DNA from 3 places in the Actinomadura sp. NPDC048021 genome. Region 2 is predicted to be linked to each of the others. Evidence: predicted binding sites of a transcription regulator. Region 2 holds the regulator's gene; each other region holds the start of a gene.

What was found. The regulator HrcA, encoded in region 2, represses chaperone genes, less so after heat shock. The targets are predictions, from matches to a motif close to TTGGCACTCTCNNNNNGAGAGTGCCAA.
Region 1: groL (chaperonin GroEL) is a predicted target of HrcA. The motif match lies at 3,536-3,562, and genes of this name have one in related genera.
Region 3: AB0C87_RS30805 (FmdB family zinc ribbon protein) is a predicted target of HrcA. The motif match lies at 3,768-3,794, and genes of this name have one in related genera.

What each region holds. Positions count from the first base shown of each region.
Region 1 is NZ_JBEZJQ010000045.1:187-10,006, forward strand. Features, by position in the region: partial or broken gene AB0C87_RS41290 (hypothetical protein) at 1-236, shown strand, start outside; gene AB0C87_RS41295 (hypothetical protein) at 356-712, opposite strand; gene AB0C87_RS41300 (phospholipid scramblase-related protein) at 775-1,365, opposite strand; gene groL (chaperonin GroEL) at 1,776-3,404, opposite strand; gene AB0C87_RS41310 (hypothetical protein) at 4,312-5,319, opposite strand; gene AB0C87_RS41315 (MoaD/ThiS family protein) at 5,616-5,894, opposite strand; gene thrC (threonine synthase) at 5,910-7,154, opposite strand; SAM riboswitch class I at 7,171-7,311, opposite strand; gene AB0C87_RS41325 (cation diffusion facilitator family transporter) at 7,406-8,341, opposite strand; gene AB0C87_RS41330 (trehalose-6-phosphate synthase) at 8,462-9,820, shown strand, end outside.
Region 2 is NZ_JBEZJQ010000013.1:235,857-245,676, forward strand. Features, by position in the region: gene ybeY (rRNA maturation RNase YbeY) at 1-131, opposite strand, end outside; gene AB0C87_RS23155 (PhoH family protein) at 128-1,204, opposite strand; gene AB0C87_RS23160 (histidine triad nucleotide-binding protein) at 1,330-1,674, opposite strand; gene AB0C87_RS23165 (SigE family RNA polymerase sigma factor) at 2,022-2,564, shown strand; gene AB0C87_RS23170 (hypothetical protein) at 2,561-3,241, shown strand; gene AB0C87_RS23175 (16S rRNA (uracil(1498)-N(3))-methyltransferase) at 3,257-3,988, opposite strand; gene dnaJ (molecular chaperone DnaJ) at 4,095-5,228, opposite strand; gene hrcA (heat-inducible transcriptional repressor HrcA) at 5,229-6,239, opposite strand; gene AB0C87_RS23190 (DUF3097 domain-containing protein) at 6,444-7,256, shown strand; gene hemW (radical SAM family heme chaperone HemW) at 7,277-8,485, opposite strand; gene AB0C87_RS23200 (hypothetical protein) at 8,529-8,969, opposite strand; gene AB0C87_RS23205 (hypothetical protein) at 9,140-9,820, shown strand, end outside.
Region 3 is NZ_JBEZJQ010000022.1:85,300-95,119, reverse strand. Features, by position in the region: gene galU (UTP--glucose-1-phosphate uridylyltransferase GalU) at 1-379, opposite strand, end outside; gene AB0C87_RS30820 (5-formyltetrahydrofolate cyclo-ligase) at 414-995, shown strand; gene AB0C87_RS30815 (NAD(P)-dependent oxidoreductase) at 1,088-2,077, shown strand; gene AB0C87_RS30810 (potassium/proton antiporter) at 2,181-3,665, shown strand; gene AB0C87_RS30805 (FmdB family zinc ribbon protein) at 3,832-4,194, shown strand; gene AB0C87_RS30800 (MMPL family transporter) at 4,599-6,725, shown strand; gene AB0C87_RS30795 (S-methyl-5'-thioadenosine phosphorylase) at 6,847-7,674, shown strand; gene cpaB (Flp pilus assembly protein CpaB) at 7,671-8,285, shown strand; gene AB0C87_RS30785 (MscL family protein) at 8,403-8,822, shown strand; gene AB0C87_RS30780 (D-alanyl-D-alanine carboxypeptidase family protein) at 8,839-9,820, opposite strand, start outside.

The sequences.
Region 1 (9,820 bases), on a different contig from region 2:
TGTTGCTATTTCACCAGATCCGGCCCGATTGTCAAATCGATCCTTTTCCGACCCATCCCGACGATGCGGGCGCGACGAAGTCGCGTCAGCTGATCGAGGATGGTTCCCCCGGGCCGGCCGCCGTCAGGCGTCCCGCACTCCCGTGGGGCGAAGTGAACAGTATGCCCAAGCGGAGGGGACGTCAAACCAGCTCGCACGCCCCAATGGCGCGGACTCGCGCGCGCGGCGCGCTCTGAGCCGCTCCAGCACGCGACCTACCTCGGGTTTCGTCCGGATCCACCCTGTTTGAACCGCTCGAACATCCCATTCACGCGGGCGAGGTTTCATTTCGGCAACGCCGACCGTTCGGCGCGCCTCAGGGCTTGGCCAGGTATCCGCCGACGAACAGCACACCTTCGGCGATCACCCAGGCGAAGGCCGTGACGGTGAGGGTCACGTCCAGCCGCCAAGGCCTGCGCCTGACGGCCGGCATCGACCACGCCGTGACGGCGACGGCCGCGGCGGCGACCGCCACGGGCGCCGAGATCCGCACGGCGTCCTCGAATCCGGCCGCGCATTCCAGGTCGCGGCCCTCGTCCTCACCGCAGAAGGCGGCGTCGCCCCAGCCGCCGAGAGCCGAGAAGAGCCAGAGGACGGCCAGCGCGCAGTTCGCGATCGTCGGAATCGCCGGCGAGATCCGCCAGCCGTTCGGGCGCCCGGACATGGCCTGCACGACCGGAACGTACCTCGCCTGGCGGGAGCCGGGAACCCCTCCGTGGGGCGGCCTCCGGTCCGTCAGGTGATCTCTTTGGCCTCGTGCAGGTTCATGTCCATGACGATGGCCGTCATGACCGCCATCGTCCGCAGCGGTTCCCGGACGGGGTCGGCGATCTCCACCGCGTACTTGTCGGCGGTCGTGAGCAGGTGGGTGGCGAGGCCCGCCCACTTCTTGCGGACGTGCGCCACCTTGCCGCCGTCGGCGTCCTTCACCTCGAAGTTGTTGCGCGGCACGTCGACCTCGACCGTGCCGATGAGCGTCCCGTCGTCGTCGTAGACGACGTAGCGGCGGCCGACCCTCTCGGTGACGAAGGAGCCGACGCGCTCTCCGTCCGGCCGGAGGATCTCGGTGTACTCCCGGCCGCTCTGCTTGTCCACGACGTACAGGGGGTCGCCGTCGGGCGTCGTCAGCAGGACGGCTCGGGCGTCGAGGTTCGACTTGCCGGGGAACAGGCCGCGCATGACCGCGGCGTTGCCCTTGTCGTCGGTCGGCGCCGCGATGGCGAGGACGGTCCCGCCTTCGTCCAGCACCTTGTACCGCGACTTGGCCAACGGTCCCCTGCGAGGCTGTTCGACCCTGAGCACCGGGGAGCTGAACACTTCGCTCACGTGTTCTCCTGCCTCGTCGGCCGCATCGGCGACCGCCTCACTGTTCACTTCGCCTGCGCCCGCGTCCTCGGCGGCACGCCCTCCAACCGGCGATCCTGCCAAGCGCCGGGCCCGCAGGGGAAGCACTTTGCGCGCCCGTCTCCGCCCGGCGGAATCGCCGCGCCCGCGCCCGGCTCACTGACCTGCACCGCCGTGGCCCGGGGTGCCCGTCCGAGAAACATTCTTCTTTCGGCCCGGCGTCCCCTGAGCATCCCCACGGACATCTCCGAGCCCCTACGGGCTTCCACAGAGCGTCGTCCTGCCCGAACCAGGGCTTCGACCCGCACCGGCCCTCGCGGACGCGGAAAGGGGCGGTTCCCGAAGGAACCGCCCCTTTCACATGCACTCGGAAGTGCGAACCGCGGACTCGCTCAGAAGTCCATGCCGCCGGCGTCGGGCATGCCGCCCGCCGGGGCCGGGTTCTTCTCGGGCTTCTCGGCGATGACGGCCTCGGTGGTGAGGAACAGCGCGGCGATCGACGAGGCGTTCTGCAGCGCGGACCGGGTCACCTTGGCCGGGTCGAGGATCCCCGACTCGAACATGTTGACGTACTCGCCGGTGGCGGCGTTCAGGCCCTCGCCCGGGGTCAGGTTGCGGACCCGCTCCACCACGACGCCGCCCTCGAGGCCGGCGTTGACGGCGATCTGCTTCAGCGGCTCCTCGAGAGCGCGCTTGACGATGTTCGCACCGGTGGCCTCGTCGCCCGCCAGCTCCAGCTTGTCGAACGCCTTGGTGCCGGCCTGCAGCAGCGCCACGCCGCCGCCGGGGACGATGCCCTCCTCGACCGCGGCCTTCGCGTTGCGGACGGCGTCCTCGATGCGGTGCTTGCGCTCCTTGAGCTCGACCTCCGTCGCGGCGCCGGCCTTGATGACCGCGACACCGCCCGCGAGCTTGGCCAGGCGCTCCTGGAGCTTCTCGCGGTCGTAGTCGGAGTCGGTGTTGTCGATCTCGGTGCGGATCTGGTTGACCCGGCCCGCGATCTCGTTGGCGTCACCGGCGCCGTCCACGATGGTGGTCTCGTCCTTGGTGATGACGACCTTGCGGGCGCGGCCCAGCATCTCGGTCGTGGTGTTCTCCAGCTTGAGACCCACGTCCTCGCTGATGACCTGGCCGCCGGTCAGCGTGGCGATGTCGCCCAGCATGGCCTTGCGGCGGTCGCCGAAGCCCGGCGCCTTCACGGCCACGGACTTGAAGATGCCGCGGATCTTGTTGACGACCAGGGTGGCCAGGGCCTCGCCCTCGACGTCCTCCGCGATGATCAGCAGCGGCTTGCCGGACTGCATGACGCCCTCGAGGACGGGCAGCAGGTCCTTGTTGGCCGACGCCTTGCCCTGAACGATCAGAATGTACGGGTCCTCGAGGACTGCCTCCATCCGCTCGGGGTCGGTCACGAAGTAGTGCGAGATGTAGCCCTTGTCGAAGCGCATCCCCTCGGTCAGCTCGAGCTCCAGACCGAAGGTCTGGCTCTCCTCGACCGTGATGACGCCTTCCTTGCCGACCTTGTCCATCGCCTCGGCGATCATCTCGCCGATCTGCGGGTCGCCTGCGGAGATGGACGCCGTGGAGGCGATCTGCTCCTTGGTCTCCACGTCCTTGGCGAGCTTGGACAGCTCCTCGCTCACCCGCTCGACGGCGGCCTCGATGCCGCGCTTGAGCGACATCGGGTTCGCGCCGGCGGCCACGTTGCGCAGACCCTCGCGCACCAGCGCCTGGGCCAGCACGGTGGCGGTGGTGGTGCCGTCACCCGCGACGTCGTCGGTCTTCTTCGCTACTTCCTTGACGAGCTCCGCGCCGATCTTCTCCCACGGGTCCTCGAGCTCGATCTCCTTGGCGATCGACACACCGTCGTTGGTGATCGTGGGAGCGCCCCACTTCTTCTCCAGCACGACGTTGCGGCCCTTGGGACCAAGGGTCACCTTCACGGCGTCGGCGAGCTGGTTCATGCCGCGCTCGAGACCGCGGCGGGCCTCCTCGTCGAACGCGATCATCTTTGCAGCCATAGGCTCCAGTCCTCCCGGAACAAGGTGGCTTAGACGGATCGAGCCGACGCCCGCGACGGACGGCCCCGCCGACGACTTCCATTCCGCCGCCGGCCTGAGGCCTCATCGCCCCGACCCATGACTGTGTGAAGTTGTCACTCTCCACATCAGAGTGCCAATGCTTGTTTAGCACTCTACCCTGCCGAGTGCAAGCGCCACACATCACCGCCGCACGCGTCGCGCCGACCCGCTCGGAAGCGCTCTGACCTGCACCGGAGGGTCGCTTTAGCGCTGACGGCCACCAGGCGGCGTCCCTCCGAAGAGCAGCCGAACCATCGTCCCGCCATGAGCGACTCACTTCCCCGTAACGCTTTCGTTCTGCCTTGAGCAGGTGCCGTCCGAGCGCGGGGAGCGCCGGTCGTTCAGACGCCGGCCGTCCGGCTGCGCGCACGGGCGGGATCACCCTCGGTCGCGCCATCCGCCACTCCGACGGCGCCGCCGGCTTCGACGAGATCGAGTCCCCTACCGGGCTTCTCCGGGCTGACCCTGCGGCTGTTCGACCCGGCGACCGCGCACGCCGCGCGGACCGGCACCTCGCCTGAGAGGGGGTGCCGTAGCGGCCACCCGTTCCGCGTGCCATTGCACCGGCGGCGGCCCGCGCCGCTGTTTTGCCGCGGATTTTTTCGTCACGGACCATTGGTGCCTGTTCTGTCGGTGCGACGACGTTTGCGGCGGCCCGGTGCACCGGGAATCACCACGGCCCGTTAGGGCCGCTTTCATGGAGTATGGCGAATGGTGAGGATGTTCTTTCGGTCCCGGGCAAAGGGCCGCCGCAAACGGGTCCGGACATTGGGCGGCCGCTCCGGCGTCGATGCGTGACCGGGCCGGAGCGGCCGTGGTGCTTCGGTGTCCTGCTAGGAACCGCGGTTCACCGCTTGGTGGACTCCTGCTCGGGGCCCTCGACCGCGTTGATCACGGTGTTGTGCTTCCCGCCGTGGATGTGGCTGGTGATGGGCCCGGTCATCGTCGCGCTGTTGCCGGCGTAGACGTTCGAGCGGGGCGATCCGCTGAGGTTCGTGAAGATCGCGTCGCCCGAGCCGTTCTCGATGTTGGCGACGTCGCCGTTCTGGCCGACGATCGCCTTCTCGGCCGCGTGGACGTGCACCGGCCCGGGGCGGTCCCCCGTGGTGGCCAGCCGCTGTCCGGCCTGCGGAGCGTTGGCGTCGGCCTGCTGCTCCGGCGCGGCCTGCTGGGCCTCCTGCTGCGGGGCGGCCTGCTCGGCACCCTGCTCCGGCGCGGCCTGCTGCGCGTCCTGCTGCGGAGCAGCCTGCTCCGCCTCCTGCTGCGGAGCCGCCTGCTGCTCGCCCTGCTGCTGAGCGGCCTGCTGCGCGTCCTGCTGCGGAGCGGCCTGCTCGGCGTTCTGCTGCGGGGCGGCCTGCTGCTCACCCTGCTGCGGAGCCGCCTGCTGCGCCTCCTGCTGCGGAGCAGCCTCCTGCTGCGGAGCGGCCTGCTCGGCGCCCTGCTCCGGCGCGGCCTGCAGCGACTCCTGCTGCGGGGCGGCCTGCTGAGGAGCCGCCTGCTGCTCGGCGGCCTGGTGCTCGGCCGCCTTGGCGAGCGCGACCTTGGTGGCCTCCTGCTCGGAGCCCTCGACGCCGGTGACGGCCGTGTTGTGCTTCCCGCCGTGGAGCTTCGTGGTGATGTCACCGGTCTTCACCGGCTTGTTCCCGATCACCGGCGCGGCCTTGGGCGACTTGGTGATGTCGGTGTAGATCAGATCGCCCGGACCCTTCTCACTGATGTACGAGGGCCCGTTGTGCCCCACGTACGCCTTCTCCACCGCGTAGAAGTTGATGTCGGCCATGGCCGAGGGAGCCGCGAGGACGGCCGCTCCCATCGTTATGCCGGTCACGGCCATCGTGCGCAAAATGCGCTTCATGCCTTTCCTCACTCTCGTATGCCGTTCGGCGCCCCAGGGAGCGCCACTCCGGGTTCAATCTTCCAGGACGCGGCCAGCGAGAAACCCAAGTGACGGAGAGGCGGTGACCAAGATCAAGTCGCGAAACTGGCGCTCGCTAAAACTTGTTCCATGCGCGTTTGGCCGGACGGGAAGAACAGTTGCCCAATCCAGCATCCACCGGGCAATCGCGTTCCGGAGAAGGGGGAATCGGCCAGATGTGAAAGGAAAAGCCCCGGCACGGTGGACGTGCCGGGGCCTCGCGGACGAGACGGACGTCAGCCGCCCGCCACCGCGGGGATGATGGAGATCTGGGCGCCCTCGGGCGTCGGGGTGTCGAGTCCCTCGGCGAAACGGACGTCCTCGTCCCCGACGTAGACGTTCACGAAACGGCGGATCTTGCCCGCGCCGTCCAGGATGCGGGCGGAGATGCCGGAGTAGCTGGCCTCGAGGTCGGCGACGACCGCGCGCAGGGTCGCGCCCTCGGCCTTCACCTCGGACTCGCCACCGGTGTAGGTCCGCAGGATCGTCGGGATACGGACGGACACGCTGCTCATGCTGCTCCTTCGTTCTCAGGCGAGGCCCGCGGCGCGGAACGCCTCCAGGGACGGGGCGATGTTCGCCGACGGCGCGACGACCGGGGCGACGGCGTCCAGGGTCTTCAGGCCGTCCCCGGAGTTGATGATCACGGTCTCGGCGCCCGGGTCGAGGGCACCGGCCTCGATGAGCTTGCGCAGGGTCGCGACGGTGACGCCGCCGGCCGTCTCACCGAAGATCCCCTCGGTGCGGGCCAGGAGCCGGATCCCCTCGACGACCTGCTCGTCGGTGACGTCCTCGACGGCGCCGCCGGTGCGGCGGGCCACGTCCAGGACGTAGGGGCCGTCGGCCGGGTTGCCGATGGCGAGGGACTTGGCGATCGTGTCGGGCTTCACCGGGCGGACGACGTCGTGGCCCGCCTTGAACGCGGCGGCGACCGGGTCGCACCCGGAGGCCTGGGCGCCGAAGACGCGGTACGGCTTCTCCTCCACCAGGCCCAGCTTGATGAGCTCCTGGAACGCCTTGTCGATCTTGGTGAGCTGGGAGCCGGACGCGACCGGCACGACGACCTGGTCGGGCAGCCGCCAGCCGAGCTGCTCGGCGATCTCGTAGCCGAGCGTCTTGGAGCCCTCGGCGTAGTAGGGGCGGACGTTGACGTTGACGAACGCCCAGTCGTCCTGCTCGCCCGCGATCTCGGACGCGAGCCGGTTGACGTCGTCGTAGTTGCCGTCGACCGTCACGAACGTCCCGCCGTACACGGCCGTCGTGATGATCTTCTGGGACTCCAGGTTCGACGGGACGAACACCGCGCTGCGGATCCCGGCGCGGGCCGCCGCGGCGGCGACGGCGTTGGCGAGGTTCCCGGTGGACGGGCAGGCCAGCACCTTGAACCCCAGCTCGCGGGCGGCGGCGAGCGCCACGGCCACGACGCGGTCCTTGAACGAGTGGGTCGGGTTGCCGCTGTCGTCCTTCACCCACAGGCTCTGCAGGCCGAGGCTCTCCGCGAGGTTGTCGGCGCGGACGAGGCGGGTCAGGCCCGGCTCGGTGTTCGGGGTGTCGGCGACGTTGGACGGGACGGGCAGCAGCCCGCGGTAGCGCCAGATGTTGCGCGGCCCGGACTCGATGGACTCCCGGGTGACGCCGTCGAAGTCGTAGGCGATCTCCAGGGGGCCGAAACACTCTTCACAGGCGTAGTAGGGCCCGAGGTCGCGGGACGAGCCGCATTCGCGGCAGACGAGAGCGGTAGCCGGTCCGAGGTCTGTGGCAGGCGTGAGTGCCATGAGGGCGAGGCCTTTCTCCCCATCTTCCCTGCGCCACCTTGGTCGCAGGCCGGAGTTGGCACCATCTCCCGGCCGGCCTCGCAGGATCGCGACGCGCCGCAGCCAGGTGGTTGCCGGGGCTTCGCAGGGCCGGTCCCTCCACCCCTCTGGATGAGCGTTATGAAGTTGTCGATCTACGAGCTTTGAACTCGTATGCGTGACTTTACATGAACTGACCGGATGCCAGACAGGCGGGTCCAGCGATTGAGACGTTACCCGGCGGGTGTCTTGATCACCCGTTGGGTCGGGTCGAGGAACACGTGCCGGACGGTCGGGACGCGCTCGCGGAGCCGCCGGTCGATCTCGCCGGCGACGTCCTCGGCCTCGTCGGCGCTGATGTCGTCGGAGAAGTGCACCTTCGCGGCGACGAGGATCTGCTCGGGGCCGAAGTGCATGGTGAGCAGTTCGTCCACGCCGGTCACGCCGGGCGCGCCGCAGATCTCGGCGCGGATCTCGCGCTGCTCGGCGGGGTCGGCCGCCTGGCCGATGAGCAGGCCCATGCTCTCCCGGCCGATCGAGAAGGCGAGGACGACCAGGAGGATCCCGATGAGGACGGACGCGAGCCCGTCCCAGAACTCCGACCCGGTGATCTGGCGCATCGCGAGGCCGCCGGCGGCGAGCGCGAGGCCGATCATCGCCGCGGTGTCCTCGAACAGCGCGGTCTTGAACGTCACGTCGGGCGACTTGCGGACATGCTCGACCAGGTCGCGGTCGCTGTCGCGCGTCTCCTTCTTGGCCTGGTAGAAGGCGCGGATCCAGGACGTCCCCTCCAGCACCGCGCCGAGGCCGAGGACGGCGTAGGCGAGCCACACCGTCGTCCCGCCGCCGCCGTGACCGGTCATGGTCAGGATGCCCTCGAAGATCGAGAATCCGGCGCCGGCCACGAAGATGCCGAACGCGGCGAGCAGCGACCACACGTACCGCTCGTTGCCGTATCCGAAGGGGTGGCGCCGGTCGGGGGGCCGCTCGCTGCGCCGGAGCGAGGTGTAGAGGAAGCCCTGATTGAGGGTGTCCGCCACCGAGTGCGCGCTCTCCGCGAGCATGGCGCTGGACCCGGCCAGCAGGCCGGCGAACAGCTTCGTGATCGCGAGGATGAGGTTCGCGGCACCGGCGACGAGCACGGTTTTCGTCGTCTCGGACTTGCTCATTGCCGCCGGATACCCCCTGGGCGGATGACTAATCGGGCGGAACGGACACAAGGGCGGGCGATGCCGGCCACCTCGCGGGTCACTTTGATGCGCCTCGGCCGCAACTGAGACCCTTCCCGTATGAGCCAAGTGCTGGTGGCCTCGAACCGGGGTCCGGTGTCGTTCTCGCTGTCGGACGACGGCGGGCTCACCATGCGGCGCGGGGGCGGCGGTCTCGTGTCGGGCCTCGCCGCCGTGACGGGCGCCCCGCGCGACCCCGGCCCGCCGCGTCCGGCCGAGTCGGCGCGGGAGCCGTCCTCGACGGGAGCGGACGTGCTCTGGGTGTGCGCGAGCCTCGGCGAGGCCGACCGCACGGCGTCGCGCCGTTCCCCGGACGGCCGCCTCGACCTCGCCGGGTACGAGACCGGCGGGGCGGCGGTGCGCATGCTCGACATCCCGGCGGCCACGTTCGACCGCGCCTACAACGGCGTCGCCAACTCGACGCTGTGGTTCGTCCACCACCTGTTGTACGACACGCCGCGCAGCCCGCACTTCGACGCCCGCGCCCGGCGGGACTGGCAGTCCTACGAGGCGTACAACGCGGCCTTCGCGGACGCCCTCGCACGCGACGCCGCCCAGGGCGCGAAGGCGGCGATCCAGGACTACCACCTGTCGCTGGCTCCGCGGATGCTGCGCGACCGGCGCCCCGACCTGAAGATCGTGCACTTCTCCCACACGCCCTGGGCGCCGCCGGAGTACTTCCGGCTGCTCCCGGACGACATCGGCGCGCGAGTCCTTCTCGGCATCCTGGGCGCCGACCACGCCGGCTTCCTCACGGAGCGGTGGGCGTCGGCCTTCCTCGACTGCTGCGAGCTGCTGCCTGGCGCGCGCGTCGACCGCGTGGCCCGCACCGTCTCCTGCTCGGGCCACACCACGCGCGTGGGCGTGCACGGTCTCGGCGTGGACGGGGCGGCGCTGCGCAGGCGCGCCGCCGAACCGGACGTCGTCGAGAGGGCCCGCGCGCTGCGCGAGCAGGTGGGCGACCGCCGGCTCATCGTGCGGATCGACCGGACGGAGCTGTCCAAGAACATCGTGCGCGGGCTCGCCGCGTACCGGGAGATGCTCGTCAACCATCCCGAGTGGCGCGGACGCGTCGTGCACCTCGCGTTCGCCTACCCGTCCCGCTACGACCTGCCCGAGTACCGGGAGTACACCGCGGCCGTCCAGCGCATGGCCGGGCAGATCACCGACGAGTTCGGCACCGCTGACTGGGACCCGCTGATCCTCCAGGTGAACGACGACTACCCGCGTTCCCTCGCCGCCTACGGCCTGGCCGACGTCCTGCTCGTCAACCCGATCCGGGACGGGATGAACCTGGTCGCCAAGGAAGGGCCCGTCCTGTCGCGGCACGGCTGCGCGCTCGTGCTGTCGCGAGAGGCGGGCGCGGCGGCGGAGCTGTCCGAGGACGCGCTGGTGGTCAATCCCTACGACGTCTCGCAG
Region 2 (9,820 bases):
TCGTCGACCAGCAGCACCGACAGCTCGGCCAGCGGGTGGACGCGCATCCCGTCCAGGACGTGCCGGCACAGGTCGGCGATGGCCTTCTCGTCGACCTCGGCGTCCGACTCGTTCAGCACCTCGATGCTCACTGCCGCCCCCGCTTGCGGGGGCCGCCGCGCGCCGCGCCCTGCTTGATCTGCGGGACCTGCTTCTCGTCAAACCGGTTGTAGGCGTCGACGATCTCGGTGACGAGCTTGTGGCGCACGACGTCGCGGCTGTCCAGCCGGGAGAAGTGGATGTCCTGGACGCCGTCCAGGATCTCCTGGACGACGCGCAGCCCGCTCAGCTGCCCGTTCGGCAGGTCGACCTGGGTGACGTCGCCGGTCACCACGACCTTCGACCCGAACCCGAGCCGGGTGAGGAACATCTTCATCTGCTCGGGCGAGGTGTTCTGCGCCTCGTCCAGGATGATGAACGAGTCGTTGAGGGTGCGGCCGCGCATGTACGCCAGGGGGGCGACCTCGATGGTGCCCGCGGCCATCAGGCGCGGGATCGAGTCGGGGTCGACCATGTCGTGGAGCGCGTCGTACAGGGGGCGCAGGTACGGGTCGATCTTCTCGTAGAGCGTTCCCGGCAGGAAGCCGAGCCGCTCGCCCGCCTCGACGGCGGGCCGCGTCAGGATGATCCGGTTGACCTGCTTGTCCTGCAGGGCGCGGACGGCCTTGGCCATGGCGAGGTACGTCTTGCCGGTGCCGGCCGGGCCGATGCCGAAGACGATCGTGTGCTTGTCGATCGCGTCGACGTACCGCCGCTGGTTCAGCGTCTTCGGGCGGATGGTCCGGCCCCGGCTGGACAGCACGTCCAGGGTGAGGACCTCCGCGGGACGCGCGCCGCTCTCGCCGCGCAGCATCGCCAGGCTGCGCTCGACGGCGTCCGGGGTGAGCTGGGTGCCGCCCTTCAGCAGTTCGAGCATCTCGGTGAACAGCCGCGAGACGAGGTCGGTCTCGTCCTCCGGGCCGGTCACGGTGATCTCGTTGCCGCGGACGTGGATGTCGATGCCGGCGCCGAACGCGTGCTCGATCGCGTGGAGCAACTCATCCCGGGAGCCCAGCAGGCTCACCATCGAGTGGTCGTCCGGCACCACGATCTTGATCTGCGAGCGCGAGCCTGTCCGGTCGTCGCGCCCCGTGCGGGTTGCCCTCGCGTGAGTTGATTCGACCATCAGCCGGGCCTTGCGGCCTATCGGACCTGCCTTCTGTCTGCTCCGGGTGTCCTGGTGTACCGGTTCCATCGTACTGGCGACCCCCGACACACCGCCGCAGCATTTTTCCGCGCGCGGCGGGCGGCTCAGCCGGGCGGCCAGTTCAGGCCACGTCCGCCCAGCACGTGGGCGTGCACGTGGAACACCGTCTGGCCCGCCTGGGAGCCGGTGTTGAACACGATCCGGTAGCCGGTCTCGGCGACGCCCTCGTCGGCGGCGACCTCGTGGGCCTCGCGCACCATCTCGGCGAGCAGCTCGGCGTCCGAGGCGGCCAGCTCACCGACCGTCGGGTGGTGGTCCCGCGGGATGACCAGCACGTGCGTCGGCGCCTGGGGGTTGATGTCGCGGAACGCCACCGTCCCCGCCGACTCGCGGACGATCGTGGCGGGCACGTCCCCAGAAACGATCTTGCAGAACAGGCAGTCGGTCATCTGTCTCCCCTCGCGGCGGTCCGCGACCGCCCGGAAATCCTATCGGGACCGGCGCGGGCACGGATCGCGGCCGTCCCGGCCGGACAGGATTCCCGTCGATCGAATCGCCGTAGCGGTCGGCATTTCGACCGGCCACTGGCTAAGGTTGTCAGCTCAGGCGTAACCCCCCGGTTCGCAAGGCGTTGCGGCACATCTCGCCCCCGGCGGGAACGCCCGGATCACGTCGGTTCGGACGCGCCCGTCCGAATGGACGGCGGGGGGCCGGCAAAGGCGGCGGATAGGTGACCGAGGCAAACCAGGACATGCCCTTTCGTAAACCGAGCGACGAGGGTGCGCGTCCCACTGACGTGACCGAGACCCTCGTGGCCAGGGGCACGGCGGGCGCGGTGGCCGTCGCCTGGGACGCCGATCAGGCGGTGACCGCCCTCTACAGCGCCAACTACCGTTCGCTGGTGCGCCTGGCGGCCATGCTCGTCCGGGACGCAGGGACGGCCGAGGAGGTCGTGCAGGACGCGTTCGTCGCGATGCACGGCGGCTGGCGCCGGCTGCGCGACCCGGACAAGGCCCTGTCGTACCTGCGCCAGTCGGTGGTCAACCGGTCGCGATCGGTGCTCCGGCACCGCGCCGTCGTCGAGAAGTACGCCCCCAAGGGCCTGCCCGACGCGCCGAGCGCGGAAGCCGGCGCCATCGGAGAGCTGGAGCGCTCGGCGGTGATCGACGCGCTCTCCCGGCTCCCCGCCCGCCAGCGGGAGGCGCTCGTCCTTCGCTACTACGCCGATCTGTCCGAAGCGGAGATCGCCAACGCGATGGGCATCTCCCGCGGCGCCGTGAAGAGTCATACGGCGCGCGGCATGACCGCGCTACGCAACGTCCTGGAGCAGTTCTCATGACCACCGACCCCCACGACGAGCACGGCGAGATCCTCCGCCGCGCCCTGCACGCGGAGGCGGACTCGGTCAATCCCGCGGGCGACGGCCTGGAGCGCATCCAGGCCCGTATCGCCGACGGCCGGCGCCGCCGGACCGGCCTCGGACGGTTCGGCCCGGCGCGCTTCGGGTTCGACCGGTTCACCGTGAACTGGGCGCGCCCCCTCCTCGCCGTGGCCGCGGCCGTGCTGATCGCCGCGCTGGGCGTGACGGCGCCGCAGACGATCGACATGATCCAGCAGTCGGTCGGCAGCAACAGCCCGTCCGGCGACGGGGGCGACGACACCGCCGGGGACCGCACCGGCCCGGGGATCGACCCCGAGTTCCCCGTCCCGTCCTCGCCGGGCGCCAGCACGTCGGGAGAGCCGAGCACCCCGCAGACGCCGAGCACCAGTTCCTCGCCGGGGCTGTCGTCGTGCCGCATCCCCTCGCCGGGCGCCTCGGCCGGCTCGACCGCCACGCCGACGCAGGCGACCACGCCGTGCCCGAGCGAGACCCCGACGCAGGCGCCCCCCACGACGCCGGCCCCGCCCACGTCCACGACGCCCCCGCCGCCGAGCAAGCCCACCGAGCAGCCGACGCCGTCCGAGACGAGCGAGCCCGCGGTGACGACCGAGCAGAACCCCGCCACCACCCCGTGACGGCGCCCGCCGGCGCTACCAGCGGCCGGTGGCGGCCAGCAGCACGCTGGCCGCCGCGACTCCCGCGGTCGAGGTGCGCAGGACGGTCGGGCCGAGCCGAGCCGGACGCCCGCCCGCCGCGGCGAAGCGCTCCAGCTCGTCCTCGCTGATCCCGCCCTCGGGGCCGACCACGAGGACGATGTCGCCCCGCTCGGGCGGCTCCACGGCGCTCAGCGGCGCCGCGGCCTCCTCGTGCAGGACCAGGGCGAGGGACGCGCCGGCGATCCGCTCGGCGACGTCCTCGGTGGACTCCAGCTCCGCCACCTCGGGCAGGCGGCCGCGCCGCGCCTGCTTGCCGGCCTCGCGGGCGGTCGCGCGCCAGCGTCCGAGGGCCTTGTCGCGCCGCTCCGGGCGCCAGCGGGTGACGCACCGGGACGCCGACCACGGGACGATCTCGTCGACGCCGACCTCGGTCATGGTCTCGACCGCGAGCTCGCCCCGGTCGCCCTTCGGGAGGGCCTGGACGACCACGAGGCGGGGCGCGGGCGGGGGCTCCCGGTGCCGGGCCAGCACGTCCAGCGTGAGGGACGCCCGGTCGGCCGCGGTGACGACGCATTCGGCCAGCAGGCCCTCGCCGTCGGTCAGGTCGACCCGCTCCCCCGGCCGCAGCCGCCGCACGGCCGCCGCGTGCCGGCCCTCGGGCCCGTCGAGCAGGACGCGGTCGCGTTCCAGCTCGGCGGTTCCGGCGAGAAAGACCGGCGGGCTCATCCGAGCCGTCCGGGAGAACCGGGGCTCCGGCGGGCGTCGCTCATCGCTGCCACCCTGCTCCTCAATCGCCGCGGCGGCCTTCCTCGTAGGCCGCCGCCACCGCGCTTCAGTGCTGGTTGAAGACGTCCTTGAGACGGGAGAACACGCCGCGCTGCCCGGGGGCGAACCTGCCGGGCGGGCGCTCCTCGCCGCGCAGCACCGCGAGCCGCCGCAGCAGCTCCTCCTGCTCCTCGTCGAGCCTGTTCGGCGTCTCCACGTTGACGTGGATCATCAGATCGCCGCGGCCGCTCTCGTTGAGGTGCCGGACGCCACGGTTGTAGAGCGTGATGACCTGGCCCGACTGCGTTCCGGGCTTGATGTCGACGCTCTCGGCGGCGTCCAGCGTCTCGATCGTGACGCTGGTCCCGAGCGCCGCCGCCGTCATCGGGATCTCGACCGTGCAGTGCAGGTCGTCGCCCTCCCGCTCGTAGATCGGGTGCGGCTTCTCCACGATCTCCAGGAACAGGTCGCCGGGCGGGCCGCCGCCCGGGCCGATCTCGCCCTCGCCGGCGAGCTGGATGTGGATGCCGTTCTCCACGCCGGCCGGGATCTTGACCTTGACGGTGCGCCGGGTGCGGACCCGGCCGTCGCCGGAGCACTCGGTGCACGGGTTGCGGATCACCGAGCCGAAGCCGCCGCACGCCGGGCACGGCCGGGCCGTCATGACCTGGCCGAGGAACGAGCGCTGGACCTGCTGCACCTCGCCGCGGCCGTGGCACGTCTCGCACGTCTCCGGGTGGGTGCCGGGCGCGCAGCCCGACCCCTCGCAGGTCGTGCAGGCGACCGCCGTGTCGATGGACAGCTCGCGGGTGGTGCCGAACGCGGTCTCGGCGAGGTCGAGCTCGACCCGCAGCGTCGCGTTGCGGCCGCGCCGCGCGCGCGACCGCGGGCCCCGCGAGGTCGCGGTGCCGAAGAAGGCGTCCATGATGTCGCTGAACGGGAACCCGGCGCCGCCGAACCCGCCGGCCCCGGCCCCGCCCGCGGACGCGAACGGGTCCGCGCCGAGGTCGTACATCTCGCGCTTCTTGGGGTCGGAGAGCACCTCGTAGGCCTGGGTGATCTCCTTGAACCGCTCCTGGGTCTCCGGATCCGGGTTGACGTCCGGGTGGAGTTCCCGCGCGAGCCGGCGGTAGGCCTTCTTGACCTCGTCGGCGCTGGCGTCCCGCCGGACGCCCAGGGTCGCGTAGTAGTCGTTCGCCACTTACGACCCCGCCAGGATCTGTCCCACGTAGCGTGCCACTGCCCGTACCGCTCCCATCGTGCTGGGGTAATCCATGCGTGTCGGCCCGAGCACTCCCAGCCGGGCCAGAGTGAGGTCGCCCACCCCGTAGTCGGCGGCGACGACCGAGGTCGACTTGAGCCCCAGGTCGGGGTTCTCGGTGCCGATCCGCACCGTAACTGTAGAGGAGTCGCCGGTCTCGCCGAGCAGCCGCATGAGGACCACCTGCTCCTCCAGCGCCACCAGCACCTCCCGCAGGCTCTGCGAGAAGTCCACGGCGGCGAGGTTGGCCGCCCCGGCGAAAACGATCTTCTCCTCGTGCTTCTCGACGAGCGTCTCCAGCAGGACCGACAGGACCGCCGCCGCCACCGGCCGCTCGTCCGGGCCCACCTTGTCGGGCAGGTCCGCCACGGCCGCCGGGACCTCGCCGAAGCCGAGCCCGTCCAGGCACGTGTTGAGCAACGCCCGCAGGTGGCCGATCGATTCCTCGGAGATCTGCCCGGTCTCGATGACCCGCTGCTCGACCCGGCCGGTGTTGGTGATCAGGACGAGCAGCAGCCGCCCCTCCGCCACCGGGACCAGCTCCACGTGCCGGACCGCCGAGCGGGTCAGCGACGGGTACTGCACCACCGCGACCTGCCGGGTCAGCTGCGCGAGCAGCCGCACCGTCCGGCCGACGACGTCGTCGAGGTCGTAGGCCCCCGACAGGAACGTCTCGATCGCGCGGCGCTCGGCGACCGACAGCGGCTTGATCGTGGACAGCCGGTCGACGAACAGCCGGTAGCCCTTGTCGGTGGGGACGCGCCCGGCGCTGGTGTGGGGCTGGGCGATGTAGCCCTGCTCCTCCAGCACCGCCATGTCGTTGCGGATGGTCGCGGGCGACACCCCGAGGTTGTGCCGGTCGGCCAGCGCCTTGGATCCCACCGGCTCGTTGGTGGAGACGTAGTCCTCGACGATGGCGCGCAGGACCGCTAGTTTCCGGTCGTCCAGCACGATGTCACCTCCTTCGTCCGGCCGGTCCGTGCCACTGGCACTCCTTGCTTTCGAGTGCCAAGTCTACGGCCCGGACGGCTCGACTGGAGCGCCCCCGCACTCTCCGCATGGCTGCGTGATCCTATCCGGCCCGGAAACCGCCGCCACGCCGAAGAACGCGGGGCGGCGCCGCACGGGCGTCCCGCCCGGTTAATGTGCGGATCTGTGCGGAGTAAGAACTACGGAAACGACGTGCTGGGCGGCGACTGGCGGCGGCCCCGCAAAGGCCAGATCCCGGAGGTCCCCGCCGAGCCCGGCCTGGTCGCCGAGGATCCCGACAGCGGATTCTGCGGCGCCGTGGTCGGCTGCGACAAGTTCGGCGTCACCCTGGAGGACCGGTTCGGCAAGCGCCGGGTCTTCCCGCTGACCAGGTCCGGGTTCCTCATCGACGGGAAACCGGTCACCCTCGTCCGGCCCTCCGCCGCGCCCGCGGGCCCGGCGCGGTCGGCCTCCGGGTCGATCGCCGTCCGGGGCCTGCGGGCGCAGGTCGCCAAGGAGAGCCGCATCTACGTGGAGGGCCTCCACGACGCCGAGCTGGTCGAGAAGATCTGGGGCCACGACCTGCGCGTCGAGGGCGTCGTCGTCGAGTACCTCGAAGGCGTGGACGACCTGCCCGCCATCGTCGAGGAGTTCGCCCCCGAGGAGGGACGGCGCCTCGGCGTCCTGGTCGACCACCTCGTGGACGGGTCCAAGGAGTCGCGGATCGCCGCCCGGGTCACCTCGCCGCACGTCCTCGTGACCGGCCACCCCTTCATCGACATCTGGGAGGCCGTCAAGCCCGCGTCCGTCGGCATCCGCGCCTGGCCCCGCATCCCCCGCGGCGTCCCCTGGAAGGAGGGCGTGATCGCCGAACTCGGCTGGGGCGACGACACGGGCGCCGCCTGGAAACGCATCCTCGGCTCCGTGAACGCCTACACCGACCTGGAGCCCGCCCTCCTCGGCCGCGTGGAGGAACTCATCGACTTCGTGACCGCCTAGCCCAGGGCCCCTGGAGGAGGTCAGGTGAGGGCCCGGACCACGGCGTCGGCCAGAAGGCGGCCCTTGAGGGTGAGGACGGCTCGGCCCTGCTCGTAGGGGGCGGGCTCGACCAGGCCGTCGGCTATCGCTCTGCGGGCGGCGCCGTCGTCCAGGAGGTGGGCGGGGCAGCCCTGGGCGAGGCGCAGTTCGAGCATGACGCGTTCGATGTGCCGGTCCTCGTCGGTGAGGATCTCCCTGGCGTGGGCGGGCGTGGTGCCCTCGGCGAGGCGGGCGGCGTAGGCGGCGGGGTGCTTGACGTTCCACCAGCGGGTGCCGCCGACGTGGCTGTGGGCGCCCGGGCCGACGCCCCACCAGTCGGCGCCCGTCCAGTAGAGCATGTTGTGCCGGCATGCGGCGCGCGGGTCGGCGGCCCAGTTGGAGATCTCGTACCAGTGCAGGCCGTTGCCGCTGAGCAGCTCGTCGGCGATCAGGTAGCGGTCGGCCATGGCGTCGTCGTCGGGGGCGGTCAGTTCGCCGCGCCGCACCTGCGCCGCCAGGCGGGTGCCCTCCTCGACGATGAGCGCGTAGGCGGACACGTGGTCGGGCTCCGCCGCCAGGGCCGCCTCCAGGGAGCCCCTCCAGTCGTCGTCGGTCTCCCCTGGCGTCCCGTAGATGAGGTCGAGGTTGATGTGCTCGAAACCCGCCTTGCGCGTCCACTCGACGACCTGCGGGACGCGTCCGGGCGTGTGCGCGCGTTCCAGGACGGCCAGGACGTGCTCGCGCGCGCTCTGCATGCCGTAGGAGACGCGCGTGAAGCCGGCTTCGCGGAGTCCGGCGACGTACGCCTCGTCCACCGACTCCGGATTGGCCTCGGTGGTGACCTCCGCGCCCGGGGCGAGCCCGAACTCGGCGTCGATGGCGGAAAGGACGCGGCCCAGGTCGTCCGGCGGGAGAAGGGTCGGCGTGCCGCCGCCCACGAAGACGGTCTCCACGGGAAGGTCCACGTCGCCGAGCACTCGCCGGGCCATGCGGACCTCGCGGATCGCGGTGTCGGCGTAGGAGTCGCGGCTCGCCCCTGGGCCGAGCTCCGTCGCCGTGTAGGTGTTGAAGTCGCAGTACCCGCACCGGGTCACGCAGAAGGGCACGTGCACGTAGAAGGCGAACGGGCGCTTTCCGAGGCCGTCCAGGGCAGCGCCGGGCAGCGCACCGTCGGCCGGCACGGGATCTCCGTCAGGGAGCGTCGAGGGCACCTGTCCAGTCTGCCCCGCTCCGCCGCCTGCTTCGACCGGGCGGTCAGGCGTCCCCGAGCTTGTCGCGGAGCCAGTCGGGGACGTGCTCGGCCGCGCGGGGGAAGCGGTCGAGGTCCTGGACGTACGCGGACGGGGCCAGCGGCGGGGTGAAGTCGGGCTCGCCGTCGTAGTCGAACTCGGCGCTGAAGTGGCCGGAGCGCTCGACCTGGAGGCGCGCGGTGAACCAGGCGCCCTTGTCGGCCCGGTACATGACGCGGCGCAGCTCGTCCATCTTCCCGACGGCCTGGCCCGGGGGCAGGGCCGTGCGGCGCCCGCCGCCCGGGCCCTCGACCTCGAAGGAGGCGCTGTCGATGCCGACCGTCGCGCGGAACTCGAAGTCGAGCCGCTGCCAGCCCGCGGGGGCGGCCGAACGCAGCGCGCGCACGGCGCCGTTCACCGTCTCCCGCTCCTTCTCGGAACGCAGAACCTGGTCGGGGTGGGTCACGCTGCCTCCGCGAGGTCGGCCGGGTTCGGTTGATCAAGGCGCCGTACCCGTCCGACCGTACCGCCATCGGCGCCCATGCCAAGCAGCCGCCGCCGTGTCGCGGCCGACCGGCGCGACTTGCGTCGCCGACCGCCTGAGGAGCCGCAACGAATACGGATAAGGTCGTCGGGATGCGAAATGAGGGTGCGACCGGCCGGGGACGCGTTCCCGCCCGGGTGCTGCTGCGCGGCGAGCCGGACGGCTGGCACTGGGTGCTGGTGGACGACGCGGGCGCCGAGCGGCGCTCGGACTTCGCCGGCGCGGGGACGCGCTGGTCCCCGCGCGGCCGCTCCGACCCGGAACCGGCGTGGTGGCGCCGCCGGCTCGCCGAGACGGCCGACGGCCTGCGGGAGGCGGTCGCCGAGCGGCTGACCGACGCGACGTTCCGCGAGTTCGGCGCCGAGGCCGCGGTGACCTGGTTCGCGGTGGCCGAGCCCGTCGAGTGGGAGGGCATCGTCACCCTCCGGGAGGCCGATCCGGCGCGGTTCCCCGGCCGCGTGCCGCCGTTCGTGGTCACGCTGGAGCCGGGGCGCGGGGCGCTGCTGCCGGACGCGAGCCTGCTGTTCTCCACCCGCGCCGCGGACGCCTGGACGACCCTCGCCGCGATCGCCGAGCGGTGCGGCACCCTCCCGCCGAAGTCGTCGTTCCTGTGCGGGTGGGCCGGGCACCGCAGCGTCCGGGTGGGGCGCGGGACGCTGGCGCTGTCCACCGGGCGGGGCGACGACGGCGTCGAGCGGCTCGCGCAGATCTGCGGGACGCGGACGTCCGGCTGGAGCGGCAACCCCGAGATGCGGTTCCGGCTCGACGGCGTC
Region 3 (9,820 bases), on a different contig from region 2:
CGCGGCCGACGTGCTGGCGGGCGCAGTGCACCGCGTGCCCGAGGCCGCGCGGCTCGCCCTGCCGGACGTAGTGCATGATCGCCAGGTCGCTGGACTCGTGCACGGCCTCCAGGCGCTCGTCGTCGCCCTTGGCGCGCAGCGCCTCCTCCAGCTCGTAGGCTCGGTCGAAGTGGTCCTCGATGGACCGTTTGCTGCGCCCGGTGATCATGAGGACGTCGGACAGCCCGGCGTCGACCGCCTCCTCGACGACATACTGGATCGCCGGTTTGTCGACGATGGGCAGCATTTCCTTGGGAGTCGCCTTGGTCGCGGGCAAGAATCGGGTACCGAGGCCGGCCGCCGGGACGACCGCTTTGAGCACTGGTGCAATGTCGGCCATATACACGACCCTAGCCATCCGCGAGGACCACAGCGTGCACCCCACCGCCACGAAGACCGGCCTCCGGGCCGAACTACTCGCACGACGTGCGGCGATGCCGCCCGAGACGCGCTCCGGCGCGGCGCGCCCGATCCGGGACGCGCTGCTGTCGGTCCCGGAGGTGGAGATGGCCGGGACGATCGCGGCCTACGTCTCCATAGGCGACGAGCCGGACACGCGGAGCCTGCTGTTCGCGCTGTGGAAGCGCGGGACGTACGTGCTCGTCCCCCGGCTGCTCCCGGACGGCGACCTCGACTGGGCGTCCTACGAGGGGCCCGACTCGCTCGTCCCGGGGGCCCGCGGGTGCCTGGAGTCGTCCGAGCCGCCGCGCGGCCCCGGCGCCGTGGCCAGCGCGGACGTCGTGCTGGTGCCCGCGGTGGCGGTCGACCGGTCGGGCGTGCGCCTCGGCCGCGGCGGCGGCTCCTACGACCGGGCGCTCGCGCGCGTGGGCCCGGCGATCCTCACCGCCGCGCTGCTGTACGACGGCGAGCTGGTGGAAAGCGTGCCCGCCGAGCCGCACGACCAGCGCGTCCGGGCCGTGGTGACCCCGGCGCGGGGGCTGGTCCGCCTGGGCTGACCTGCTCGGCGGCGGCGCCCTGCTCGTAGAGTGAGAGGGCCGAGATCGCGGACGGGGGACGCGGTCGGGCACGGCCTGACGGGAGGTAAGAGATGACGGCGCCGTGGCGGATCCTTTCCCTGCCCCCGATCGCGGACGAGATCGTCCGAGGGTTGTTCGCGCCGCTGGGAGACGCCGCCGAGGTGGCGTTCCCGCAGGCCAGAGACCGGGCGGGCCTGCTCGCCGCGCTCGCCGGCGCCGACGTGGTGATCGGCGACTTCACCGGCCGGCTGGCGCTGGACGCCGAGGCCGCGGCGGCGGCGCCGCGGGTGTCGTTCGTCCAGATGCCCGCGGTCGGGACCGACAGCATCGACGTCGCGGCGTGGGCGGCCGCGGGCGTGCCGGTGGCGAACGCGGCGGGCTTCAACGCGCGCGGGGTCGCCGAGTGGGCGGTCGGCGCGGCGTTCGCGCTGTGCCGCAACCTCGCGAGGGGCGACCGGGCCGTCCGCGCGGGCGGATGGCCGCAGATGGAGATGGCGGCGCTCGGCCCGCGCGAGATCCACACGCAGCGGGTCGGCATCGTCGGGTTCGGCGCGATCGGCGCCGAGGCCGCGCGGCTGTTCGCGGCCCTGGGCTGCACGGTGTCGTACTGGACGAGGCGGCGGCGTCCCCAGGCCGCGGCGACGTACCGGGAGCTGGACGAGCTCATGGCGATGTCCGACGTCCTCGTCATCGCCCTGCCGCTGACCGAGGAGACCAAGGGGCTGATCGGCCCGGAGCGTCTCGCCCTGCTCCCGGACAAGGCGCTGCTGGTGAACGTGGCGCGCGGGGGCATCGCGCCGGACGACGCCGTCCTCGCCGCGCTGGAGTCGGGACGTCTGGCCGGGGCGGCCCTGGACGTGTTCGAGCAGGAGCCGCTTCCGCAGGGGCATCCGCTGCGTTCCCGTGAGGACGTCCTGCTCTCGCCGCACGCGGCGGGGGCGTCCGTCCAGTCGCAGCTGAACCTGCTGGGCATGGTGCGCGACAACGTCACCGCGGCCGTTCAGGGACGAGACGTACTGAACGTGGTGAACGGGATCAAACCACAGGTCAACCGGCGATAGCGGCCACGCCGGACACGCCATCCCTCAATCGTAAATATGCGATTCGTCCGCGAATCTGTAGGATTCCTAAACGATCAACTTTGACGACCCCGAAGGGTGGGATGTGCACCTCGACATCTGGCTACTCCTCGGGGCCACGCTCGTACTCAGCGCCATCATCGCGGTCCGGCTGTCGCACCAGGCGGGCCTTCCCACGCTGCTGGCGTACATGGGCCTCGGCCTTCTCATCGGCGAGTCCGGCCCCCTCCACATCCGGTTCGACAACGCGGAACTGGCCGAGACGCTCGGCCTCGCCGCCCTCGTGCTCATCCTCGCCGAGGGCGGAATCACCACCAGCTGGCGGCGCGTGCGGCCCTCGGTGCCGGCCGCGCTCAGCGTCTCCACCCTCGGCACCCTGATCAGCATCGTCGTCGTCGCGCTCGCCGCCATGTGGCTCGTCGGCCTGGAGTGGCGCCCGGCGTTCCTGCTGGCCGCCGTGCTCGCCCCCACCGACGCGGCCGCGGTGTTCTCGGTGCTGCGGCGGCTGCCCCTGCCGTCCCGGCTGACCGGCCTGCTGGAGGCCGAGTCCGGCTTCAACGACGCCCCGGTCGTGATCATCGTGGTCACGCTGAGCGCCCACACCGCCGTCCCCAACATGGCCGAACTGCTCGGCGTCATGGTCTACGAGCTGGTCGCGGGCGGCATCGTCGGCGTCGCCATCGGCTGGCTGGGCGCCCAGGCGCTGCGCCGCGTCGCGCTGCCCGCGTCCGGCCTCTACCCCATCGCCGTGCTGTCGCTTTCCATCGGCTCCTACGGGGCCGCCTCACTGATGCACGCCAGCGGGTTCCTCGCCGTCTACGTCAGCGCCCTCGTCCTCGGGAACGCGCGGCTGCCGCACCGGCCCGCCACGCGGGGCTTCGCCGAGGGCGTCGGCTGGCTCGCCCAGATCGGGCTGTTCGTGATGCTCGGCCTGCTGGCCGATCCCGGCGACCTCCCCGGCCAGATCCTGCCGGCGCTCGTCATCGGCTTCGTCCTGCTGCTGGTGGCCCGTCCCCTGTCGGTCGTGCTCTCCACGATCGGGTTCCGGCTGTCGTGGGGCGAGAAGGTGTTCGCGTCCTGGGCGGGACTGCGGGGCGCCGTCCCGATCGTCCTGGCCACCATCCCGATGGTCGCGGAGGTGGAGCACGCCGACCGGCTCTTCGCGATCGTGTTCAACATCGTCGTCCTGTTCACCCTGCTCCAGGGGCCGACGCTGCCGCTGGCCTCGCGGCTGTGCCGCCTCAGGAGCGACGAGCAGACCCGCGAGCTGGACGTCGAGGCCGCGCCCCTGGAGGAACTGCACGCCGACCTGCTGGAGGTGCGGATCCCCGGCGACTCGCTGATGAGCGGCGTGGAGATCTTCGAGCTGCGGCTGCCGCCCGGCGCGTCCATCACCCTCGTCGTGCGGGACGGCGCGAGCTTCGTGCCCGAGCCCACCACGCCCCTCCAGGCGGGCGACACCCTGCTGGTCGTGACCACCGCCGAGGTGCGCGAGGCCACCGAGCGCAGGCTCCGCGCGGTCAGCCGCAAGGGCAGGCTGGCGGGCTGGTTCGGCGAGAAGGGCCAGTGACCTGGGGCCCCGCGGCGGCGGGGCTCCACGGCGCTCCCTTGGCGCGCGACGCGCCGCCGGGGAACATCCCGGGGGCGAATCCTGTTCCACGCATGGGTACCATTAGCAGTCGTCTAGAGTGAGTGCCAGTCCGGCCAGCGCCGGTCTGAGTCAGCGAGGAGGAACCGTGCCGACGTATCAGTACGTTTGCACCGAGTGCGGCGAGCCTCTAGAGGTCGTGCAGAAGTTCAGCGACGACGCGCTGACCGAGTGCCCGGCGTGCACCGGCAGGCTCCGCAAGGTCTTCTCCGCCGCGGGGATCATCTTCAAGGGCTCGGGCTTCTACCGCACCGACAGCCGCGGCTCCGGCAAGTCGCCCTCCACCGCGGGGGCCTCGTCGAACGGCTCGTCCAGCGGGTCGTCCAACGGCTCCTCCGGCGACTCGGGCGGCTCCTCGGGCGACTCCGCCAAGACGAGTTCGTCCACGTCGTCCTCCGACTCGTCGTCGTCCTCGTCGACCGGCAAGTCGTCGTCCGAAAAGGTCGCCTGACCTCCTAAGCATCTCCGCTCGCACCGGGGGATCCGGCCGGATCCCCCGGTCTTCGCCGTGTCCGGAAGCCGCCGCCTACACCTTCAGAGGTAGGCGGCGGCTTTCCTTTGCGCCGGGCGACGTACCTCAAGTCGGTACTGACGCCGGAGGCGCATCCCCCCGCCCTTCGCGACCATGGAGAAGACAGGGAGCACCCCCGCGACCCCGCGATTCCGGCCCTGCGAGGCCTCCCCGTCGCACGGTTTGACTTAGCTCTTTTTTAGAGAGACTCTTGGGTCGAGAGGCTAGCGGTTCCGCGACGCCTCCGATTTTCGAGTTATTACTTGACTTCTCTCGCTCAACGAGAGACTCTTGCCGCTAACGCGACATATCTTGATTCGCCCGGTGCACACAGGAGAGGAACCATGAGCGCACCTAGCCCGGCACCCCCGAGGCCGCGGACCCACCGCCTGGCCGGACTGATCGCCGGAAGGCGCACCAAATGGGCCGTCCTGGCCCTGTGGGTCGTCCTGCTGGCCGCTCTCGGCCCCCTCGCCGGCAAGCTCGGCGACGTCGAGAAGAACGACGCCGCGTCCTGGCTGCCCGCCGGGGCCGAGTCCACCCGGGTCGTGGAGCTGGAGGACCGGTTCCGCAAGGACGAGACGATGCTCGCCGTCATCGTCTACGAGCGGTCCGGCGGAATCACCGCGGCCGACAAGGCCAAGGCCGAGTCCGACGTCGCCGCGTTCCAGAAGCTGCCCGGAGCGCAGAAGGCGCAGGGGCCGTTCCCGTCCAAGGACGGCAAGGCCCTGCAGACCCTCGTGCCCCTCACGGACGAGGACCTCACCGCCGCCGTCGACCAGGCGCGCGAACTCGCCGAGCGCGGGCCGCCCGGACTGGCCTCGCACGTCACCGGCCCCGCCGGCGGCGGCGCCGACCAGTTCGAGGTCTTCCAGAGCCTGGACGGCTTCCTGCTCATGGCCGCCGGTCTCGTCGTCATCGTCCTGCTGCTGTTCATCTACCGCAGCCCCGTCCTGTGGTTCGTCCCCGTGCTGAGCGCCGTCTTCGCCCTGGGGCTCGCCCAGTCGACCGTCTACCTGCTCGCCAAGTACGCGGACCTCACCGTCAACGGCCAGAGCGCCGGCATCCTCACCGTCCTCGTCTTCGGCGTCGCCACCGACTACGCCTTGCTGCTCGTCGCCCGCTACAGGGAGGAACTGCACCGGCACGAGGACCGGCACGAGGCCATGGCGTACGCCCTGCACCGCGCCGCGCCCGCCGTCATCGCCTCCGCCGCCACCGTGGCCGTCGGCCTGCTGTGCCTGCTGCTCGCCGACATGAACTCCACCGCCGGCATGGGCCCCGTGGCCGCCGCGGGCGTCCTCACCGCGCTCGCCGCCATGACGACCCTCCTGCCCGCCCTCCTGGTGATCTGCGGCCGCTGGCTGTTCTGGCCGCTGATCCCCCGCTACGACGCCAAGTACCTCAAGCCCGAGGCGTACGAGGCCGAGCACGGCGTCTGGAGCCGCGTCGCGGGGATCGTGGGCAAGCGCCCGCGCGCGCTCTGGGCCGTGACCATGCTCGGCCTCATCGTCCTCACGCTCGGGCTGGGCTCGCTCAAGGCGGACGGCCTGTCGGACGCCGGCCAGTTCACCGGCAAGCCCGACTCGGTGAAGGGCTCGGAGGCCGTCGCGCGGCACTACGCCGCCGGGTCGGGCTCCCCCGCCCTCGTGATCGGCAAGGCCCCGGCCTCCGACCGGATCGCCGAGGCCGTGCGCGGGACGCCGGGCGTCGCCGAAGTCGGCGCCCCCGTCACCACGGGCGGCCTGGTCAGGTACGAGGCGACGCTGAAGGACGCCGCCGACAGCCCGGCCGCCCGCGCGACCATCGACCGGCTGCGGACCGCGGTGCACGCCGTCCCGTCCGCGGACGCCAAGGTCGGCGGGACGACCGCGACGTACCTGGACATCAAGCGCGCCTCCACCCGCGACAACAAGGTCATCATCCCGATCGTGCTGGCCGTGGTGCTGCTCATCCTCATCGCATTGCTGCGCGCCGTCGTCGCGCCGCTGCTGATGATGGGCACCGTGGTGCTGTCGTTCCTCGCCTCGCTCGGCGCCTGCGCGGTCGTCTTCGAGCACGTCTTCGGGTTCGAGGGGACCGACTCCGGCTTCCCGCTGCTGGCCTTCATCTTCCTGGTCGCGCTGGGGGTCGACTACAACATCTTCCTGATGCACCGCGTCCGGGAGGAGTCGCAGGCCCTCGGCACGCGGCGCGGCATCCAGCGGGGCCTCACCGTCACCGGCGGTGTGATCACCTCGGCCGGGCTCGTCCTCGCGGCCACGTTCGCGTCCATGGTCACGCTGCCGCTGGTGTTCATGGTCGAGATGGGCTTCGCGGTGGCGTTCGGCGTCCTGCTCGACACCCTCGTCGTCCGGTCGCTGCTGCTGCCCGCCCTGTCCTACGACATCGGGCGCCGGATCTGGACGCCGGGACGGCTCGCCAAGGAGGCGCCCGCCCCCGAGAGCAAGGTCCTGGACCCGGTCGGCTGACGTCCCGGGGAACGCGCAAGGGCCCGGCTTCGGCCGGGCCCTTCGTCGCGCGGCGGCTGAGTTATCCACAATCGGCGGACGGCCTGCCGGGGACGGCGGCCGGGTGGCTAGGGTCGGCGGCATGTCCACTCAGGCTTCCGCGTCCCAGCCCGTCGCCGAGATCGGGGTCATCGGCGGCTCCGGCTTCTACTCGTTCCTCGACGACATCGAGGAGGTGCGGGTCGACACCCCCTACGGCCCGCCCAGCGACCCCATCGCGATCGGCGAGCTGGCGGGCCGCCGCGTCGCCTTCGTCCCCCGGCACGGCCGCGACCACCGCTTCCCCCCGCACAAGATCCCCTACCGGGCCAACCTGTGGGCGCTGCGGTCCCTCGGCGTCCGCCAGGTGCTGGCGCCGTGCGCGGTCGGCTCCCTCACCCCCGACCTCGGGCCCGGCACCCTGGCCGTCCCCGACCAGCTCGCCGACCGGACGTCGGGGCGCGACCAGACCTACTACGAGCACGGCGCCGCCGTCCACGTCTCGTTCTCCGACCCGTACTGCCCGACCGGCCGCCGCGCCGCCGTCGAGTCCGCGCGGGCCTCGGGATGGCCCCCGGTCGACCGCGGCACGCTCGTCGTCATCGAGGGCCCCCGCTTCTCGACCCGGGCCGAGTCCCGGTGGTTCGCCTCGCAGGGGTGGACGCTGATCGGGATGACCGGCCACCCGGAGGCCGTCCTCGCCCGCGAGCTGGCGCTCTGCTACACCTCGCTCTGCCTGGTGACCGACCTCGACGCGGGCATCGAGGAGGGCGAGGGCGTCACGATGGACGAGGTCCTGCGTGTCTTCGGCGAGAACATCGACCGGCTCCGCGGCGTCGTCGCCGACGTCGTCAAGGCGCTGCCCGCCGAGCGCACCTGCGCCTGCGCCACCGCCCTCGACGGCATCAAGCTCCCCCTGGAACTGCCGTGAGCCCCCGCTTATCCCGCCTGCGGCGGCCGCTGGCGGCGCTGTTCGCCGCGGCCGCCGCGGGCCTGGCGCTGCCGGCGCTGCGCCCCGGCCCGCCGGCGTCCGTCCGCGTCCTCGGCGCCGCCCGCGATCTGCCCGCCGGAACGCCCCTCGCCCCGGCCGACCTCCGCCCCCTCGACCTGCCGCCGTCCGCCGTCCCGGCGGGCGCGCTCCGCGCGGGCGGCGCCGGCCGCGTCCTCGCCGGCCCCATGCGCCGCGGCGAACCCCTCACCGACGCCCGCGTCGTCGGCGCCGGGCTCCTGCGCGGCTACGGCCCCGGCACGGTCGCCGCACCGGTCCGCCTGGCCGACGCGGGCGCCGCCCGCCTCGTCCGCCCCGGCGACCGCGTGGACGTCCTGACCGTCCCGTCCGAGGGCGCCCCCGCGAACGGCCCGCGCCCCCGCTGGCCCGCCGCCCGCGTGGTGGTGTCAGAAGTGCCGGTCATAGCGATCCCGCCCCCGGACGAGAACGGCCCCGAGGAGGGCGCCCTGGTCGTCCTGGCGACCGACCGCCCCCAGGCCGTCGCCCTGGCCGGCGCCGCCGGCCCCCTCGCCCTGACGATCACCGCCCCCTGACCCCGCGCAGGTGAGAGGGGTCGACTTGGCGAATCAGGCATGACTTCATTACGATCCGTAGCCGTTTCACGCGCCCCGCCAGCCGGGGGCGCGACCCCCACAACCCCTGGAGCCGACATGAGCGGATTCAAGAAGTTCCTCTTCCGCGGGAACCTTGTCGAACTCGCGGTGGCGTTCGTCGTCGGAGCGGCGTTCGCCGGGCTCGTGAAGGACTTCGCGAACTCCTTCATCACCCCGCTGATCGCCCTTCTCGGCGGCAAGCCCGACTACACGCGCCTGGCCGTCAGCATCGACGGCACCACGTTCCCCTACGGGGTCTTCGTGACATCGGCGATCGCGTTCTTCATCACGGCCCTGATCGTCTACTTCCTGGTCGTGCTCCCGACGACCAAGCTGATCGAGCGGATGGACCGCGGCAAGGAGGCCACCGAGCGCGAGTGCCCGCAGTGCCTCAGCGACATCCCGGTGAAGGCGCGCCGCTGCCGCTACTGCACGGCGGAGGTCGTCCCCGCCGACGAGGTGCCGTCCCCCCGCTGACGCCGGGCGGCCCGGCTCATCCGTTCTCCGTCCCGAACTCCCAGTGCCAGGGCTCGAACGGGTTGCTGTAGGCCCAGGCCGGGTGGATCCATCCGTACTTCCCGGCGTGGGCCTCCATCCAGTTGAACTGGACGGAACCCGAGCTCTGCACACCACCGCACAGGTCGAGCGCCTGCCCCTTGCCGTGGTTGCTCGTCCCGGGAACGGCCGCGAAGCCGGGCCGCTGCGCGTAGACACGGTGCTGGTCCGCCAGGCTGCGGTAGGCGTCCGTCACGCACATGTCGCGCCCGAAACTGCGCTTGTACGCCTCGTTCAGCTTGTAGAAGGCGAGCGCCGCGTCCGCCCGCAGCATGTGCCCGTTCTTCTGCGGCAGAGGGCACAGGTACTTCGACGGGATGAGCCCGTTGGGGAACTTCCTCGCATCCCTCGCCAGGGACTTGTCGCACCCGAGTTCGAGCCGCTTCTGCCGCGTCACCGCCAGCTTGTCGAGCATCGCGTTGAGCTGCTTGGTCAACTGCGCCGACCGGTTCTTCAACCCCTCCACCTCCTGCTGGAGGCGGGTCTGCTCGACCGCGTTGCGCGACTGCAGCTCCTGCGCCGTGGAGGCGAGCCGCTGCCGCCGGTCCTGCAGCTCGTCGGCACGGTCCACGAGCGCCTGCTGCGACCTCGCCATGAGCGTCACGTCCGCCGTCGAGCGCAGCGCCGTGCTCGGATCACCGCCCCCGAAGATCGCCATGGAACCGGCCGCGCCGCTCTGCTGGTAGGAGGTGTTCGCGAGCCGGGCCAGCGGCTCGCGTATCCGGTTCAGCTCGGCCTCGGCCCCGGCGAGGTCCTTCAGCGTGGCGCGCAGCTTCACCTGGGACCCGGCAAGGTCCTTCTTCCGGGTCTCCATCTGCTTCGTGGCCTTCTCTAGCTCGGTGCGCGCCTTCGTCGCCTCGCGGCGCAGCGACTCGAGCGAGTCGGCCCCCGCGGCCGCGTTCGCGGCGCCGTGCGGTGAG